DNA from 4 places in the Pantoea nemavictus genome. Region 4 is predicted to be linked to each of the others. Evidence: predicted binding sites of a transcription regulator. Region 4 holds the regulator's gene; each other region holds the start of a gene.
The links. The regulator CRP, encoded in region 4, controls carbon source genes, mostly activating them, when cyclic AMP is high. The targets are predictions, from matches to a motif close to ATGTGANNNNNNTCACAT.
Positions count from the first base shown of each region.

Region 1: a site for CRP is predicted at 1,456-1,473, ahead of cdd (cytidine deaminase). Genes of this name have one in related genera too.
Region 2: a site for CRP is predicted at 1,447-1,464, ahead of epd (erythrose-4-phosphate dehydrogenase). Genes of this name have one in related genera too.
Region 3: a site for CRP is predicted at 1,887-1,904, ahead of idnD (L-idonate 5-dehydrogenase). Genes of this name have one in related genera too.

Region 1 is NZ_JBBGZW010000001.1:592,969-596,122, forward strand. It holds gene metG (methionine--tRNA ligase) at 1-178, shown strand, start outside; gene WH298_RS02745 (CidA/LrgA family protein) at 334-717, shown strand; gene WH298_RS02750 (CidB/LrgB family autolysis modulator) at 710-1,402, shown strand; gene cdd (cytidine deaminase) at 1,527-2,423, shown strand; gene WH298_RS02760 (NAD-dependent malic enzyme) at 2,584-3,154, shown strand, end outside.
Region 2 is NZ_JBBGZW010000001.1:1,243,927-1,247,080, reverse strand. It holds gene tkt (transketolase) at 1-1,319, shown strand, start outside; gene epd (erythrose-4-phosphate dehydrogenase) at 1,652-2,671, shown strand; gene pgk (phosphoglycerate kinase) at 2,723-3,154, shown strand, end outside.
Region 3 is NZ_JBBGZW010000001.1:1,547,198-1,550,351, reverse strand. It holds gene WH298_RS06950 (ATP-binding protein) at 1-604, opposite strand, end outside; gene WH298_RS06945 (response regulator) at 1,091-1,792, shown strand; gene idnD (L-idonate 5-dehydrogenase) at 1,963-2,994, shown strand; gene idnO (gluconate 5-dehydrogenase) at 3,004-3,154, shown strand, end outside.
Region 4 is NZ_JBBGZW010000001.1:1,737,220-1,740,373, reverse strand. It holds gene WH298_RS07985 (YccS/YhfK family putative transporter) at 1-841, opposite strand, end outside; gene crp (cAMP-activated global transcriptional regulator CRP) at 900-1,532, opposite strand; gene WH298_RS07975 (OsmC family protein) at 1,837-2,241, shown strand; gene WH298_RS07970 (phosphoribulokinase) at 2,339-3,154, opposite strand, start outside.

The sequences.
Region 1 (3,154 bases), 1.1 Mb from region 4:
CTATCCGGATCCCTCCGTGCTGGTCGGCAAGATGACTATCATCGTCGCCAACCTCGCGCCGCGTAAGATGCGCTTCGGTGTTTCAGAAGGCATGGTGCTGTCTGCAGGCCCGGGCGGCAAAGATCTGTTTGTGCTGTCGGTCGATAGCGGCGCAGTGCCTGGAATGCCGGTGAAGTAAGCGAATAAGCCGCCTTAGGGCGGCTTTTTTGTGCCTGTTGAGTCCGCGCATTGTAGCGTCGCCATTTATGGCGACCTGGTTAGACAGTAATGTGATCGCTAGCACGCTAAGCAGTGAATGCGTATGATAAAGCGCTACGAAAACAGGAGCCTGCCATGCCCGCCGTTCTCTCTGCCTGCTGGCGCTATTTGCGCGCCTTCGTCATCATTTATGCGGCGCTGTACGCCGGAATGGGGATTTCTGCCCTGCTCCCGATAACCATTCCCGGCAGCATCATCGGCATGCTGCTGCTGTTCCTGCTGTTGGCGTTGCAAATCCTGCCGGTTGACTGGGTGAAGCCCGGCTGTCATTTGCTGATTCGCTATATGGCGCTGCTCTTTGTCCCCATCAGCGTGGGCGTGATGGGTTATACCGATATTCTCACCGCCCAGTTTGGCCCGATCGTGGTGTCCTGCATTGTCAGTACCTTCCTGGTGTTGCTGATTGTCGGTTTAAGCGCAGAACGGATGCAGCGCCCGCAGGAGAAAAACCATGATTGATGCCTGGTGGTCACTACCGCTTACCGTTATCGCCTATCTGCTGGCACGCAAGCTGGCGGCGAAAATCAATATATCCATCGTCAATCCCTTACTGGTGGCGATGGCGATTGTCATTCCGCTTCTGCTGATCACTAACATGCCCTATACACGCTATTTTGCTGGCAGCAGCCTGCTAAACCAGTTACTGCAACCGGCCGTCGTGGCGTTGGCGCTACCGCTGTATGAGCAGATGCATCAAATTCGCGCCCGCTGGAAAACCATTATCAGCGTCTGCTTTATTGGCAGTATTACCGCGATGGTCTCCGGTACCGCGATTGCGCTGTGGATGGGCGCCACGCCGGAAATCGCCGCCACCATCATGCCGAAATCTGTGACTACGCCCATTGCCATGGCGGTGTCAGGATCGCTACACGGTATTCCGGCCATTAGTGCTATCTGCGTATTGATCGCTGGCGTGCTAGGCGCGGTGTTTGGCCATATGCTGCTTAACCTGCTGCAGGTTAAAAACAAATCCTCACGCGGCCTGGCGATTGGCAACGCTTCGCATGCGTTAGGCACCGCGCGCGCAGCGGAGATCGATTATCAGGAAGGCGCGTTCAGCTCATTGGCTCTGGTGATTTGCGGCATCATTACGTCGTTACTGGCACCGTTCCTTTTCCCGCTATTAATGCATTGGTGGGGCTGAAACTTGCGAGAGATCTCGCAAAGTTGAAACAACCCAATCAGCTTGCATTGTCAGAGCGACTTGGATCACATATAAAACGTCAGGCGGCGCATCGCCGTTCATGCGTAACTGAGGCCAACACATCATGCATTCACGATTCACTACTGCTTTTTCTGCCCTGCCCGCTGCGCTGCAAGCTGCGATTCAACCGCTGCTGGATGCGCCTGATTTTCATGGCGTATTGCGTCCGCAGGATATCGCGCAACTGAAACAGCTGACCGGTCTGGATGATGATGCCTTGGCGCTGGAACTGCTACCGCTGGCGGCCAGTTGCGCCGTGGCAACCGTGTCTCATTTTAATGTCGGCGCGATTTCGCGTGGCGTTAGCGGCCACTGGTACTTCGGCGCCAACATGGAGTTCCTGCACGCGCCGCTGCAGCAAACGGTGCACGCCGAGCAAAGTGCCATTACGCATGCCTGGCTGCGCGGTGAAGAGAAACTGGCGGCGATTACCGTCAACTACACGCCGTGCGGCCATTGCCGCCAGTTTATGAACGAGCTGAACAGCGGCACGGCGATTCGCATCAGCCTGCCGGGACGCGCCGTTAGCACGCTGGGCGACTATCTGCCGGATGCGTTCGGTCCCGCCGATTTGAACATTACTGAACGTCTGCTGACGCCGGTCAATCACGGTTTTGCTGTGCAGGGTGAGGCGCTGCAGCAGGCGGCGATTGAAGCCGCCAATCACAGTCACGCCCCTTATAGCCTGAGTTACAGCGGCGTAGCGCTGCTGAGCCACAGCGGCAAGACCTTTACCGGCCGCTATGCAGAAAACGCGGCTTTTAACCCAAGCTTGCCGCCGCTGCAGGCTGCGCTGATTCTGATGAACATGAGTAACGAAGCGCTCGATACCATTCAGCAAGCGGTTCTGGCGGAATGTCAGAACAGCACGCTCAGCCAGTTGGATGCCACGCGTGCCACGCTGGCGGCGTTAGGATGTGAGGATTTCTCACTTACTTTAGTTTCGAAAACATCAGTTTAGTGATCCTTTTACCGCTTTTGTGACCTTCTGTTAACAAAAGCTGTACATCTGCAGGAATTTTCATAGGATCGGGCGCCAGAACCTCTTCACTTCAAGATGGACTGGCGTTACCTTTTCCCGGCGATACGTCAGAAAACACTGCAACCGGAGCAAGCACTGCATGGAACTCGACTACGAAAGTAAACGCCCGCTGTATATTCCTTATGCGGGTCCGATCCTGCTGGAATTTCCGCTGTTGAATAAAGGCAGCGCCTTCACCCTCGAAGAACGTAACGAATTTAACCTCAACGGCCTGCTCCCTGAAGCGGTAGAAACCATCGAAGAGCAGGCAGAACGTGCCTGGCGCCAGTTCCTGGATTTCAAAAACAATAACGACAAGCATGTTTACCTGCGCAACATCCAGGATACCAACGAAACCCTGTTCTACCGCCTGCTCGACAATCATCTGGAAGAGATGATGCCAATTATCTACACCCCAACGGTCGGTGCCGCCTGTGAACACTTCTCAGAGATCTACCGTCGCGCGCGCGGCGTATTCATCTCGTATAACAACCGCGACCGCATTGAAGACATGCTGCAGAACGCCACCAAGCAGAATGTAAAAGTGATCGTGGTTACCGATGGCGAGCGTATTCTCGGCCTCGGCGATTTAGGCATCGGCGGCATGGGGATCCCAATCGGTAAGCTGTCTCTGTACACCGCCTGTGGCGGTATCAGCCCCGCTTACACCT
Region 2 (3,154 bases), 490 kb from region 4:
GGAAAGCCGTTGAAGAAGCCAAAGCGGTTTCCGACAAGCCTTCGCTGCTGATGTGCAAAACCGTGATTGGCTTCGGCTCGCCGAACAAAGCCGGCACGCACGACTCGCACGGCGCGCCGCTGGGCGCCGACGAAATCGCGCTGACCCGCAAGCAGCTGGGCTGGAACCACGGTCCGTTTGAAATCCCCTCAGACATCTACTCGCAGTGGGACGCCAAAGAAGCCGGCCAGGCGAAAGAGTCCGCGTGGGACAAAAAGTTTGCCGCCTACGCCGCCGCGCACCCGGAGCTGGCTGCCGAGTTCACACGCCGCGTGAACAACGAACTGCCGGCTAACTGGGCCAGCGAGTCGCAGACGTTTATCGAGCAGCTGCAGGCCAATCCGGCGAAAATCGCCAGCCGTAAAGCCTCGCAGAACGCCATCGAAGCCTTCGGTAAAATCCTGCCGGAATATCTGGGCGGCTCGGCTGACCTGGCGCCAAGCAACCTCACCATGTGGTCCGGCTCGAAGCCGATCAACGAAGACGCAGCCGGCAACTACATTCACTACGGCGTGCGCGAGTTCGGTATGACCGCCATCGCCAACGGCCTGGCGCTGCACGGCGGCTTCCTGCCGTACACCGCGACGTTCCTGATGTTCGTCGAGTACGCGCGCAACGCCGCCCGTATGGCCGCGCTGATGAAAATCCGTCAGATCATGGTCTACACCCACGACTCGATTGGCCTGGGTGAAGATGGCCCGACGCACCAGCCGGTTGAGCAGATGGCCAGCCTGCGCGTGACGCCAAACATGAGCCTGTGGCGCCCGTGCGACCAGGTTGAGTCGGCGGTGGCGTGGAAGTACGCCATCGAGCGCGTTGACGGCCCGTCGGCGCTGATCTTCTCGCGTCAGAACCTGGCGCAGCAGGATCGTAGCGCTGAGCAGCTGGCTAACGTGGCGCGCGGCGGTTACGTGCTGAAGGACAGCAACGGCACGCCGGAGCTGATCCTGATCGCCACCGGTTCGGAAGTGGAGCTGGCGGTGAGCGCTTACGAGCAGCTGACGGCCGAAGGCCGCAAGGTGCGCGTGGTCTCCATGCCATCCACCGACGCGTTCGACAAGCAGGATGCGGCGTACCGTGAATCGGTGCTGCCGAAAGCGGTGGCGGCGCGCGTGGCGATCGAAGCGGGTATCGCGGACTACTGGTTCAAATACACCGGCCTGAACGGCGCGATCGTCGGCATGACCACCTTCGGTGAGTCAGCGCCAGCGGATCAGCTGTTTAAAGAGTTTGGCTTCACCGTTGAGAACGTGGTTAAAACGGCGAAATCCATTCTGTAATAGGCGGTCGCCATGAATGGCGACCTTACAGGGCAGCTCAATTGAGCTGCCCTCGTTTTATCCGCTTTGTAACTTAAGGGTGAAACGGTTCAATTATTCCTGCAGTAATAATCCCTCAGCGTAAAATTTGTGACGCAGATCCAATATTCCGCCACTCAATTGATCGCAATCATTCCCGTTATTCCGCGCATGCATTACTCTAGCTGAACCGTTTCAGTTGTAAGCGAAAGACTGCATCTGGCCAGTGCTGACGGACAATAATTCCCTGTACAAAACGGTGTGAAACGCTCAGGCTAATCGGCACGTTTTTTCGGGTGTGGTTGAAGGTAGAGATGACCGTTCGCGTAGCAATAAATGGTTTTGGCCGTATCGGGCGCAACGTGTTGCGAGCCCTGTATGAAACCGGCCGCCGCGCCGAGATCACCGTCGTGGCGATTAACGAACTGGCAGACGCTGCCGGTATGGCGCATCTGCTGAAGTACGACACCAGCCACGGCCGGTTTGCCTTTGATGTGCGCCAGGAGCGCGATCAGCTGTTTGTGGGCGATGACACCATCCGCATCCTGCATCAGGCCGAAATTGATGTGCTGCCGTGGCGCGAACTGAATGTGGATATCGTACTGGATTGTACCGGTGTTTACGGTAGCCGCGCCGATGGTGAAACGCATCTGCAGGCGGGCGCGAAGAAGGTGTTGTTCTCGCATCCGGGCGGCAACGATCTCGATGCCACCGTCGTGTTCGGCGTAAACGAACAGGCTCTTAAACAAACTGACCGCATTGTCTCCAACGCATCCTGCACCACCAATTGCATTATTCCGGTGATCAAGTTGCTGGATGACGCCTTTGGCATTGAATCGGGCACTGTGACCACGATTCATTCGGCGATGCACGACCAGCAGGTGATTGACGCCTATCACAGCGACCTGCGTCGTACCCGCGCCGCCAGCCAATCGATCATCCCGGTAGATACGCGTCTTGCTGCTGGCATTACCCGTATTTTTCCGAAATTTAACGATCGCTTTGAAGCGATTGCGGTGCGCGTGCCCACCATCAACGTGACAGCCATTGATTTGAGCGTGTCTGTGCGCGAAGCGGTGAAGGCGTGTGAGGTCAATGCGTTGCTGCAAAACGCGTCAGAAGGGGCGTTTCGTGGTATAGTTGACTTTACGGAATTACCGTTAGTCTCAGTAGATTTTAACCATGATCCGCACAGTGCCATAGTCGATGGCACGCAAACGCGGGTTAGTGGTCATCACCTTATCAAAACGTTGGTTTGGTGTGACAACGAATGGGGCTTTGCTAATCGCATGATCGACACCACGTTAGCAATGGCCGCAAGCGGTTTCAGGTAAGACGCGGACTGCGTCTGGCAAAACTTATGAGAATCAACGAGAGGGTTCACCATGTCTGTAATTAAGATGACCGATCTGGATCTTGCTGGTAAACGCGTTCTGATCCGTGCCGATCTCAACGTGCCAGTGAAAGAAGGGAAAGTGACGTCAGATGCACGTATTCGTGCTTCTCTGCCTACCATCGAAGCGGCGTTGAAACAGGGCGCGAAAGTGATGGTTACCTCTCACCTGGGTCGTCCGACCGAAGGTGAATACAACGAAGAGTTCTCCCTGCTGCCGGTTGTTAACTACCTGAAAGACAAACTGAACGGCACCAATGTCACCCTGGCGAAAGACTATCTCGAAGGCGTAGAAGTGGGCGCGGGTGAACTGGTGGTGCTGGAGAACGTACGCTTCAACAAAGGCGAGAAAAAAGACGAAGAAACCCTGTCGAAGAAATATGCCGCCCTGTGCGACGTCTTCGTCATGGATGCGTTCGGTACC
Region 3 (3,154 bases), 190 kb from region 4:
ACACCACTGCTGCTACCGCATCGTAATAACCGGGAAAGCGCACCAAATGGTCATCTTGATAGATATTCTCAAGGTATTCGCGTTGTGGGGGAGGGCCGGACCAGGCGACGCGCTGCGCAAGCGTGTGATTCAGGTTAATAGCATGATCGGGTTTATGTCCTACCACACTGTAATCCAGCATCCAGGGGACGCTGGCGAGTAAAGGCTGAGGTTGTGACGATGGCAGCACGACATTGATCGCCAACATCTGCATTTCGCCGTTAATCACCGCATTTTGCGCGGCGCTATGACTGGGATAGTGATAGAGCTCAATCGTGGTATCGAGCATGCTTTGAATCAGAGAGAGGTAATCAGCACTGAGTCCTTCAAAGCGTCGTTTATCGGTGTCCATATATAAAGGCGGTTGTGGCTGGCCCGCTACGGCAACCTTGAGCACTTTATTACGAAATCCAGAAGGAATGGGTTCCGCTAATTGCAGGGCTGGCTGCGTCGTATCATAGCGTGCGAGTAGTTGCAGTGTTTTTTCCGCCGCAACCGATGAGCAGGAAAATAAAATTAGCAGCAATAACGTTGCCAGACGGAAAATTGCAGGCTGAATGAACACGATACCATCTCAAGACAAAGTAATTACATTAATTGCAGTAAGGACAAGGGAGTATAGAGACATTTAAATAATTCTCTTCTCCTATCATCTTTGTACCTGTGTTTTGCGACCATTCTTGAAATAGTGACATATTGATAAAGAAAGCACCTGCTCAAGGAAAAATGGCTTTTTATTAATTGGTGTTTTTATTCAATGTGTTAACTGACTTGGGGCCTTTCAAGACAATTCTTATGTGGTCTGGTTGAGGAGTTAAGTCAGAATTTTCGCAGTTTTGTGTGGGCGGAAAAGTTAAAAGCCAGCGCAATAAATAAGATAGCCTGAAGAAACGAATGACAGATTCGTTTTACGGGTTAAATTATTTTGATAATGATAACGCTGCGACCGATTTATTATTTTAAGTGTCGCTTTTTAATATCATAGATTCACTTCATCTGGTGTGGTTATCACAATTGGACAAAGTTAAAACTGTAATAAAGGAATAAATAAATGGTATATGCACACAATAAGCAAGTGCGTGTTGCTGTCCTTGATGATCACCCCATGGTCCGTACTGTTTTCGAGTTGTGTTTAAAACATGAGCCCGATATTCATTTGGTGGGCACCTGGGCTTCAAGCAATGAGTTATTTAATCAGCTAAGAAGTACCACCGTTGATGTACTGGTACTGGATTTTCTTCTTGGTGAACGTGAGCTGGACGGTCTTGCGTTGGTTAAGCAATTACGTAATCACTATCCACAGCAGAAAATTCTGATCTCCTCCTCAATGGAAAGCCCGGCAATCGTCAAAATGGTGCTGAGCGCGGGCGTAAAAGGGTTTATCGGCAAGAGTCACAATATGCAGGATATTACGCACGCCATCCGTCAGGTGGCGCAAGGGCGTTTATTCTTGTCTAAGGAAGTGGCCTATGAAGTGGAAAATCTCTATGTGATGAGCGAAGAGTCGCTGGATGAGAACCACGATTTCAACAGCAAAGGCAATATGTATGAGAAGGTGAAAACCCTCAGCCCACGCGAAGTAGAAGTGGTGCGGTGTTTCCTTGATGGTTTGAGCGTGTCGCAGATTGCAGTGAAATTTAAACGCAGCCGCAAAACTGTGAGCGGGCAAAAACAATCTGCGTTGAAAAAACTGGGTTTGCGCTCAGATTCAGAGCTGTTTAAATACAGTCACGACCTGATGTCGGGCTATTGATTCTCTTCACAGGCGGCAATTCATGACCGCCTTTTTCCTGTTCTGCATTGCGTACATCACGTTCCCAGTAACACCTGTTCCGTAACATGTGTTTGAGTGATCTTTGTCACAGTTTAACGCTGCGTAACCCGGTCTGATGGCCCCCATTGTTTAGCACTCAGGGGGATAGGATGAATATCGACACGCAATCCGGTGTGATCACTGGAAAAAAACAAGTCAGCGTTGCACAGCAGCAGGTGAAATGGGAGGGCAAAGGCACGTTAGTTCGCATCACGCGCGGCGGCATCTGTGGCTCCGATCTGCATTACTATCAGGAAGGGAAGGTCGGCAGTTTTGAGATCAAAATGCCGATGATCCTCGGACATGAAGTGATTGGCTACGTGGTGGAAAGCGATAATCCGCAACTAAAGCCGGATCAAAAAGTCGCGGTCAATCCATCTAAACCCTGCGGCGAATGCAAATATTGCCAGCGCGATCAGGAAAACCAGTGCACCTCAATGCGCTTCTTCGGTAGCGCCATGTATGTCCCGCACGTTGACGGCGGCTTTACCCAATACAAAGTGGTAGATAGCGCGCAATGTGTGCCTTTTCCGCAGGATGCCGATGAAACGGTGATGGTCTTCGCCGAGCCGCTGGCAGTGTGCATTCACGCAACGCATCAGGCGGGCGATCTCACCGGCAAACAGGTTTTTATTTCGGGGGTTGGGCCGATTGGCTGTCTGATTGCGGCGGCGGCAAAAGCACGCGGAGCAGCGTCAATTGTCTGTAGCGACATCAGCGAACGTTCTCTGAAGATGGCGCAGCAGATGGGTGCAACCGACGTCATCCATGCAGCTGATGGCGATTTCGCGCCTTATCTTGCCGACAAAGGTTATTTCGATGTGGCGTTTGAAGCCTCTGGGCATCCCTCTTCGCTGCAGCGCTGCCTTGATGTGGTCTGTGCTAAAGGTACGCTGGTGCAGGTTGGCATGGGCGGTACCATTCCGAACTTCCCGATTATGGCGCTGATTGCTAAAGAGATTAATCTGGTCGGTTCCTTCCGCTTTACCCATGAATTTAATACCGCCGTCGAGTGGCTGGCTAACGGCGTGGTTGATCCCTTGCCGCTGTTCAGCGGCGAATACGCCTTGCAGGATATCGATGCCGCGCTGCAGTTTGCTGGCGATAAAACCCGCGCCGCTAAAGTTCAGTTAACCTTTTAAGGAGCAGTGATGAGTCAGTTATTTTCCCTCGAAGGTAAGCGTGTACTGCTCACCGGTTCAGCGCGTGGCATTGGATTCCTGCTGGCGCGCGGTCTGGCTGAGGCTGGCGCCGAAGTGATCGTCAATGCCACCACCGATGCAGGCGCGCAGAAAGGTGCCG
Region 4 (3,154 bases):
CGGCCAGCACGCGTAACCGTGCGGAGATAATTTTGGCGTTCCAGCGGATCACCGCTTCAGCGTGACTCTCCTCCACCAGCTTCTGCACCTCTTCAGGCTGATGCAGGCTGACCGAGATGTGTTCCTGTAAATCCAGCGCCACCTGGAAGGCGCGCGTCAGGCGCTTGTGGCTGTTATCGCGGCTGGCCGACAGCATATGCATTTGCTGGTAGCAGGTGGTAATGAGATCGACCGCCTTTTGCTGACGTGCCAGCAGCGGTGGCAGCGCTTTTTCCGGATCGGTTAGCTGCGTCAATAAGGTGTACTTGGCATCGCAATAATCGGCCAGTTCGCGGAACAGCAGGCTGAGTGATTCGCGCATCGGCTGCTCTTTCCACAGCCAGAACCAGAACCAGTTGAATAAGCCGTACCACAGCGTGCCGCCAATATAGAGCAGCGGCGGCACCCATATCGGCATGCGCCTAACCAGGCTGAGCGTAAAGATGGCGGCGATTAAAGTGGCGGGCAGCAGGCGTGCATGCAGCGGGCCGATTTCGCCGGTTACGCCGATCAGCAGCGGCAGCGCCAGCAGGATCAGCGGCAGCGGAATCTGGTAAGCGGTCAAAATTTGCATCAGGAAACTGCCGGTGGCAAACAGCGAACCACCGACAATCAGGCGTTTGAAGAAGCGTTTATGCGGCGTATCCAGACCCGCCATATTGCAGCAGGCAGGCACTAACGAGAACAGCAGACCTTTTTGCAGATCGCCAAACAGCCAACCGAGAGCCACAGGCAGGCACAGCACCAGCGTTTGCCGCAGCGCATAGTTGACTTCAGGATGATAGATGATTCGGCGCCACATCAGCTCATCGCAAATAGAAACGGCGCGATGTTGCCATCACGCCGTGGGTGAGAAGAAATTAGCGGGTGCCGTAAACGACGATGGTTTTACCGTGTGCGGAGATCAGATTCTGATCTTCCAGCATTTTCAGGATACGGCCCACAGTTTCGCGTGAGCAGCCCACGATCTGACCAATCTCCTGACGGGTGATTTTGATTTGCATGCCGTCTGGGTGAGTCATCGCATCTGGCTGTTTAGCCAGATTAAGCAGCGTTTGCGCAATACGTCCTGTCACATCAAGGAAAGCGAGGTTGCCCACTTTCTCCGATGTCACTTGCAGACGACGCGCCATTTGCGACGAAAGTCGCATTAAAATATCCGGGTTTACCTGAATCAGCTGACGGAATTTTTTGTAGGAAATTTCAGCCACTTCGCAGGCAGACTTCGCACGCACCCAGGCACTACGTTCCTGGCCTTCTTCGAAAAGACCGAGTTCGCCGATGAAATCTCCCTGATTGAGGTAGGAGAGAATCATCTCTTTGCCTTCTTCATCTTTAATCAGTACCGCTACGGAACCTTTAACGATGTAGTACAGCGTTTCCGCTTTCTCACCCTGATGGATGAGCGTGCTTTTGGATGGATATTTGTGAATATGGCAATGGGACAGGAACCATTCGAGTGTAGGGTCTGTTTGCGGTTTGCCGAGAACCATTCGCTATTATCCTCTGTTGTAATCGTGCCCAAAATACAGGGGGCATTTTTTCCCTGTCAGGCGGTTTAATCGTCGAGCGTTTCCAGTAATGGAAAAATTATTCCGGGTCATTCTTAAGCTACGCTTTTGATTCTTCCCGCCTTCGTCTGTAACGACGAAAATATTTTCAGCACTGTTTGTAGCACAGCTTTTGCGAGCTGTCTTGTGTTGTCTCGCTTCAGCAAACGGGGGAATAGTCTGGATTGCTGTTTATCAGGTGAAAGCGTAATCTGGCGGCAAAACCGCCGCTTCAGGAGAAAGAATCATGCAGGCACGAGTGAAATGGGTGGAAGGTCTTACCTTTCTCGGAGAATCCTCATCCGGTCATCAGGTATTAATGGACGGTAATTCCGGTGATAAAGCGCCAAGTCCTATGGAGATGGTGCTCATGGCCGCCGGTGGTTGTAGCGCCATTGATGTGGTGTCGATTCTGCAAAAAGGGCGCAGCGATGTCGCCGATTGCGAAGTCAAACTGACGTCAGAACGCCGCGAAGAAGCTCCACGCATTTTTACCCATATCAACCTGCATTTTATCGTCAGCGGCAAAGCGTTGAGCGATAAAGCCGTAGCGCGCGCGGTTGATCTCTCTGCGGAAAAATACTGTTCTGTGGCGATTATGCTGGGCAAGGGCGTGGAAATCACCCACAGCTATGAAGTGATCGAGCTTTAATGCTTCCAGGTGCGCATCAATGCGCACCCTACGAAATCATCGCGTTTTTTGTAGAGTCGCCATTCATGGCGACCGGTTCCATACCGGCGAGTAACCCTCACTCAATCCGTTTTCCTTCAATTAGTCGCTGAACCAGCGGTAGCATTATCAGTTCCATCGCCAATCCCATTTTGCCGCCCGGCACCACCAGCGTATTAATGTGGGAAATAAACGATCCCTGAATCATCGCCAGCAAATAGGGGAAGGCGATACCTTCCAGCCCGCGGAAGTGAATCACTACGAAGCTTTCATCGAGTGATGGAATTTCACGTGCGGCAAACGGGTTTGAGGTGTCAACGGTTGGCACGCGCTGAAAGTTGATGTGCGTGCGTGAAAACTGTGGCGTGATGAAGTTGATGTAATCCTCCATCGAACGCACCACCGAATCCATCACCGCCTCACGTGAATGGCCGCGCTCGCCGGTGTCGCGCACCAGCTTCTGAATCCACTCAAGGTTAACAATCGGCACCACGCCCACCAGCAGATCAACATGCTCCGCCACATTCTGCTGCTGTGTGACCACGCCGCCGTGTAAGCCTTCATAGAACAGCACATCGGTGTTTTCCGGCAGCGGTTGCCACGGCGTGAAGGTGCCGGGCACCTGATTCCACGGCACGGCTTCATCGTAGGTGTGCAGATATTTCCGCGATTCGCCCAGGCCGGTTTGGCCATAATGCTTGAACGTTTGCTCCAGTAAGCCAAAGTCGTTGGCTTCCGGGCCGAAATAGCTGATGTGGCGGCCGAGATCGCGCGCTTTGCGGATCGCCATGTCCATTTCCGGACGCGTGAAGCGATGGAAACTGTCGCCCTCTAATTCCGCCGCATGCAGATTAAGCTGCTGGAAAATCTTGCGGAAGGCGAGGCTGGTGGTGGT